2 regions of the Ornithinibacillus proteolyticus genome follow, and region 2 is predicted to be linked to the other one. Evidence: riboswitches for the same ligand, from Rfam matches in the RefSeq annotation. Region 2 holds a riboswitch; the other holds the start of a gene.

Region 1 (3,441 bases), on a different contig from region 2:
GCATAATTCGTTATATGATTTCCTTCAAAATAGATATCACCAGAAGAAATTCCTTCAACTGCCTCAGGATAAATCCCATTTAAGCATAGTGCGAGGCTACTTTTTCCCGAACCACTAGTCCCCATTAATAATGCAATTTGATTAGAATAGATAGAAAATGTTAAATCGTTTAAGACTGGAGATTGCTCTTTATTTTCGTACCAAAGACTAAAGTTATTTAGTTGGATTAACGGTTGGATTGCTTCGTTATACAACTTTTGATTCACGTTTTTCACGTAATTCCTTTCCTAATGCATAGCCTCTTAATACACCAGTTTTAGCCAGTTGATCTCCAATCCATTTACCTAATATCCCAGCCAGAATAGCACCACTAATAATTCGAATGATTAAAGAAGCAATAATAATCCAACTTTCTAATGCTATAATCCCTGAGGCAAATAAATGATAGCCAAAGCTCACACAGGCAGCAGTTACTCCTGAAAGCATAAGTACTGGTAACGTATATTTACGCCAACCTGTTAAAGCAAATGCTAACTCTGCACCTAATCCTTGAATAAAGCCGGACAGAATAAGTGTAGGACCAGCGGTAGTTCCCATTAATACTTCTACAACAGCTGCAATGACCTCGGCGGTTAATGCGACACCAGGTTTTCGAATAATATAGGCAGCTATTATGGATACAATGAACCAAATACCAAAAATAAATTCGTACCCTAAGGGACCTAATCCCAAGGGGGTAAGTAAGGTTGTAATTCCTTGACCTACAAAAAAGAACAAGAGATAGATAATCCCAAATACAACCCCTAAAATTGACATTAATATAATTTCTTTTAAATTCCATTTTTTAGACATGACATTACTCCTTATTTATTGGATGGACTATTTGCACTAATGGTGAACGTCATGGTTACATGAGATACCTCTTCTTGAACTTGTTGAAAGGCCTCCTGCATCGTACGGAAAATAGCATGTACATCGCCATCCAAGCGTGTTGCGTAGTGGCTTCCACTTACTGTAACGCCACGTGACTTCGATAGATCAATTTGTTGATAAATTGTATCCATATAGTCCTCTCTCCCCAATGGGTATAAGGCAAATTTACAGCCTGCCTGTTGCGTTATGGAAGCACTAAGCTCTTCGTTTAATGGTTCTTCTGTTTCATCCATATAGACATCTGCATCAGTATCTCCAGGACAGCCAATTGAAAAAGTACCACTCATTGCTACATGTTCCCCTGTTTTTGCTGCGTGTAAGAAGATGGCTTTTGTTACATCAAAAATATGGACCATCTTTCCACGTATACAAGTACTAACATCATCTGTATCCTTCCATACCTTTGATGTATCCACCTCTTCTAAAGCTGTAAGTATAATTTCTACAAACTGATTGCTCATTGGGAAAAGCGTAAACTGACAACCCGCAATTCTACTTGTACCACAAGCGTTATTCATCATAAATTCCTCCTCAAAATTTTTGCAACAAAAAAACTGCATCCCGTGGGAATGCAGTTTGGTTATGTATAGGAGTTCAAAAGTATCAAAAAAGAACAACATAAGGCCAACTACACTTCCCCACGCTAGTATTATCTAGATCGGGTTATAAGGGTCAGACAATGTCTTCTCAGCCACTTAAAGTAGCTCCCCTAGTGCAAACGATAATATGCAATTATGTTACAAAAACACTATAAACAAATATGGACCGAATGTAAAGGGGGACTTTTAGCCTAAAAAGTGATTACCACTTATTAATAGTAGGATCTAATGCTGTAAAAAACATTTATATTATTGCATTCCACGATAATTGAATTAGTCAAGCATGATATTATGAATATTTTGTAATTAAATTATAAAATTGTATAATTGAGGTTGCGGGTATTTGCAAAAAAGAAAGGGGATGGAAAAGAGAACGTATTCTATTGATGATATAGTGTCTACCGTTTACATAATTTCAAGTAATGCATAATCGTTTGAAAAAAAGTAAAATTGATAATATTGGGGAAATACCCTTAAATTTTGTCTGTTTTTGACAGTAATATGGTATTATTCAACTAGGATTTCGTATTTATGAGGTGGGAATATGGAAGTATATGTAGCACGGCAACCAATTTTAAATAAAAAGCTTGAAGTGTTTGCTTACGAATTATTATATAGGGATAACCAACGTGAGAATGTATATTTGGCGGGGAATGATAATCATGCCACCTCTGAAGTGATTAATAGCTTTTTACAGTTTGGTATTAATGACCTTTCAGAAGGAAAACCCTGTTTCATTAATTTTACTGAGACTTTATTAGAAAATACTATTCCTACATTTTTGCAGCCTGAACTAATGGTAATTGAAGTATTAGAATCGGTTAGGCCGACAGATCAAATCATAGAAACCTGTCAAAATTTAAAAAAACTAGGGTACAGAATAGCATTGGATGACTTTGAATGTAGGGAAGAAGATGAGAATTTCCATAAGCTTATTCATTTAGCAGATATTATAAAAATTGATATTCAAAAAACAAGTAGAACGGAACAGCTAAGAATTATGAATCGTCTTCAGGATACATCCATTGTCTTTCTAGCTGAAAAGGTGGAGACAAGAGAAGAATATGAACAGTGCGTAAAAGATGGTTATACATATTTTCAAGGGTACTTCTTCAGTAAACCTGTCACCTTGTCGACGAGAGACTTACCTGTACTGCACCATAACCTATTCATTCTTATCTCGGAGCTTTCTAAGGAAGAACCAGATATTGATAAAATTACACAATATATTGAGTCCGATGTGTCCCTTTCCTATAAACTATTACGATTACTTAATTCCCCAGCCATCGGACTCGTGTATGAGATTAAATCTATTAAACAATCCATCGTATTATTGGGCCTAATCGAACTTAGAAAATGGATCTATGTCATATCATTTCGAGAACGATACGATAAATCAGATCGGTTAACAGAAGAAGTCATAAAACTTAGTTTAACAAGAGCAAAGGCGAGTGAATTAATAGCACTTCACATAGGTAATCGTAAAGATAGTTCAAGATTATTTTTAACGGGTCTCTTTTCATTAGTAGATACGATTTATAAGCAACCTTTAATTCATATCTTGAAGAATCTTCCTCTCGAGCAGGTTATTAAAGATACATTATTAGGGAAAGAAACCTCATTAACTTCTGTAAAAAACTTAGTTTGTGCTGCGGAAAAAGGAGAATGGTCCAAAATGGATGCATTAGCAGGGGAATTAGGGATTAATGCTAAGTCCTTCAATAATCTCTATAAACAATCTGTTAAATGGGCAAGGGATGTTATGCTTGGAAAGGAATTAGTATAATTATAGGTCCAAAATTAAGAAGAACTTTGTCATAACAAGGACAATAGTTCTTCTTATCACTTTTTATCTTTCTTGATGATGTTTCCAATATGTGTCCTCTTTACTTACAGGACATTGTGGAAA
Region 2 (3,441 bases):
GGCCATTACCAGCTCCTAGATTAGATGCGTGCTTGATAGCTAGCGTGATAAAATGTTTTGCTTTTTCAACCGCAGCAACTAAGGAATCCCCTTTGCTTAAATAGGCAGTAATGGCTGCCGAATACGTACATCCTGTGCCGTGGGTGTTTTTACTAGGTATTCGCTCTGCAGCAAAGGAATAGAAACGCTCTCCATCGTACAGAAAATCAATTGCTTCCTCTTGTAAATGCCCACCTTTTATTAATGCGGCTTTAGCACCTAACTCATGAACAATAATTGTAGCGGCTTTTTTCATGTCTTCTAGAGAAGTAATTTTCTCCCCAGTTAAATATTCTGCCTCTGGTATATTTGGTGTGACGACTGATGTTAATGGTAGTAGTTGTTCTCTTAAAAAATCACGTGCAGTGCTTTCAATTAGAGTATCTCCACTTGTTGCAACCATAACAGGATCCATAACATAAGGAGCATCGAGGTTGCTAAGTTGATTGGCAATGATTCTCATCATATCGACAGTAGCAAGCATACCAGTCTTAAAGGCGTGAATAGGCATATCAGATATCACAGATTCCAGCTGTTGTTCAATCATATCCAATGGAATGTGGTGAATCGCTTGCACGCCAGTTGTGTTTTGGGCAACAACCGAGGTAATGACGGACATTCCATAGCTCTGTAACTCTTGAAATGTTTTCAAATCAGCATGGATACCTGCACCCCCACTTGGATCGGTTCCTGCGATCGTTAGTGCACATGGGACTTGTGTCATATCCGCTTCACTACCTTTCCTGAAGGCCACTCTTCGCACGTATAAGCCATTTCCCAAAATGCTAATTCAAGCTCACAGCTTTTACGAAAGGCATCACGTATGCGGTTCTTTTCAGAAGGAGACGCCTCTATGGCAAGGTTATCTAATCGTTCACGCATTTCTGTTGTGGTACTCCTCGTACGAGCATCACTATAAAAGGTAATCCATTGATAAAAAGGATGATCTGGTGTTGGCTGATACGTCTTCATTAATTCGTCGCCAATTTCTAAATAGGTCCATGGGCAAGGTAGTAAGGCCCCTAATATTTCGCCCATAGAACCGGTATGTGCATGGTACAGCATATGTTTTATATAATGGTCGGCAGTCGGTGGTAGTGGGTGTCCTTGGAGGGACTCATAAGGAACACCAATGTACTCACAAAAATTATGATGCGGATGAATCTCATCTTTTAATATAAACTCCATTTTATTGAAGAAATATCGTATATCATCCCGGCTTGAGGATTTAGACGCAGCTAGCCCATAAATTTTCATGAATGCATTAAGGTACTCGAAGTCTGCCTTAATATAATGAGCGATTGCTTCCTTTGGGATATCGCCCTCTCCAATTCCTTTAACAAAGGGATGGTCAAAAATAAGTTGAAATATATCATTGTTTTCTTCTCGTAATGATTCTGTGAATAACATGGATAAACTCCTCCTTAGAATGCGAAAGCTACTAGGAGAGTACCGTAGATATGTGAGGAATATATGCGGCCTCAACTACTTCCCTTCGCTAGCATTACCTAGATCAGGTTAATAAGGGACAAAGGATATACCTTATCTCAGCAAAAGCGCCCCTAGTAGTTTTCAGTGTTTAGTTAATTTACCTTTTCAAATGAATCGAGCGTACATTTTCTAGCTTAGTAATGTGAGATACAACGAACCAACCGAGTATAGCCCCTGGTAAACTACTTACAAGAAACGCTGGCATAAAGGCAAAAGCGCCAGTAGCATTTCCCATAAATAGGTAAGCGAAAGGGACGGAAGCTAATGCTCCGATTACCCCACTTCCGACTCCTTCCCCGATAACTGCCAAACCTATTCTTCCTGACTTTTTATATAAGTAACCAGCTAAAAAGGCACCAATCATACCACCTGGAAAGGCGAGTATGGTTCCGAGTCCGAGTACATTACGAAGCAGGCCAATCATAAAAGCTACAATTACTGCTGGACCTGGTCCAAGAAGAACACCTGTAAGAACATTTATTGCATGCTGCATAGGGTAGGCTCGTGCTACCCCTGCTGGAAACCAAATAAGCTGAGCAGTAACGGTTCCAATAGCTATCAAGACAGCCATCGTTGTAATGAGACGAGTTTTATTCATCGTTCCTCCTTTCTGTAAGGGACACAAAAAAAGCCAGACCCATAGAAGGACCTAGCTTAATTGATTGAGATTAATAGATTGACTAGTCGTCATACTACTTCCCTCCGCTGGTACTAACCAGATCAGGTCCATAAGGGTCGGAAAAATCTATTCCTCTCAGCCCACATTAGGGCGCCCCTAGTAGTTTTACTATTCATTTGTCATGAATCACTTTAATCATATCAAATGAAAAAGCATTTGTCACTGTAGTACTTGTTTTTAGGTGTAGAGAAGATGGGGTTCATAGTGCATGCAAGGTATATTTGGGGGCGTTTTGGTGAAAGAGAGTAAAAGTTAACAGGTGGAGAGTGTCGGTGCCCATTTTTGGCAGGAGGAGAAGGGAAAGGTAACAGAGTTGTAATGTCAGTGCCCATTTTTGGCAGGAGGAGCCGGAAAAGGTAACAGAGAGAGTGTGTCAGTGCCCTTTTATGGTAGAGGAAGCTGGAAAAGGTAACAGAGGGAGAGTATCAATGCCCTTTTTTGGCAGAAGGTTCAGGAAAAGGTAACAGAGGAGGAATGTCAGTGCCCTTTTATGGTAGAAGGAGCCGGAAAAGGTAACAGAGGGGGATAATCAGTACCCTTTTCCAGCTGAACGAGAATAAAAAGATAACAGAGAGAGGCTATCATTACCCTTATCCCATCCGAAAAAGGTAACGGAAAAAGTGTATCAAATTTATAGATTAAATAATTTTTTTTAGTTCATATTCAGTTCATATTTGTTTTTTATACTAATGATATACCCAGAAGATATAATTTTTTTCGTGTTTGTGCAACAAAACACAAACTTATTTCGTATATATATATTGAAAAACAATTCTAATAAGTATAAATCTGGGATGATATTGGCAAGTCTTATAGAAAATGAGACACATCTAGGGGGAATTGTCGTGTTTTTATTTCATCCAATGGATTTTTTAATACTCATTGCTTTTGGACTTGCGCTATGGGCGCAATCTAGTGTACAAGGAAATTTTAAAAAGGGTTCCAAAATAAAGGCCTCCTCTAACATGACAGGTGTAGAGGTTGCGAGAAGAATATTAGACAGTGAGGGGCTTTCTGATGTAAGAATCGAACTCTCTAGACGAGGAACACTTTCCGATCACTATGATCCAACTGCTAAAGTAATTCGATTATCGGAACCGGTTTATCGAGGGAATTCAATTGCATCCCTTTCTGTTGCCGCACATGAAGTTGGTCATGCCATTCAGCATGCGAATCATTATTCGATGTTAGTACTGCGACATAAGCTTGTTCCGTTTGCAAATATTGGGTCA

What was found. Region 2 has a riboswitch for thiamine pyrophosphate ahead of tenA (thiaminase II). Riboswitches for the same ligand answer to the same signal wherever they lie in the genome.
Region 1: another riboswitch for thiamine pyrophosphate. It lies ahead of AAIB49_RS03595 (YkoF family thiamine/hydroxymethylpyrimidine-binding protein); the one in region 2 lies ahead of tenA (thiaminase II).

Annotation. Positions count from the first base shown of each region.
Region 1 covers NZ_JBCPXV010000004.1:51,925-55,365, forward strand. The annotation lists gene AAIB49_RS03585 (ABC transporter ATP-binding protein) at 1-275, opposite strand, end outside; gene AAIB49_RS03590 (ECF transporter S component) at 247-852, opposite strand; gene AAIB49_RS03595 (YkoF family thiamine/hydroxymethylpyrimidine-binding protein) at 864-1,454, opposite strand; TPP riboswitch at 1,552-1,654, opposite strand; gene AAIB49_RS03600 (EAL and HDOD domain-containing protein) at 2,077-3,318, shown strand; gene AAIB49_RS03605 (hypothetical protein) at 3,382-3,441, opposite strand, start outside.
Region 2 covers NZ_JBCPXV010000009.1:56,560-60,000, forward strand. The annotation lists gene thiD (bifunctional hydroxymethylpyrimidine kinase/phosphomethylpyrimidine kinase) at 1-763, opposite strand, end outside; gene tenA (thiaminase II) at 760-1,449, opposite strand; TPP riboswitch at 1,513-1,613, opposite strand; gene thiW (energy coupling factor transporter S component ThiW) at 1,628-2,128, opposite strand; TPP riboswitch at 2,211-2,317, opposite strand; gene AAIB49_RS06455 (zinc metallopeptidase) at 3,073-3,441, shown strand, end outside.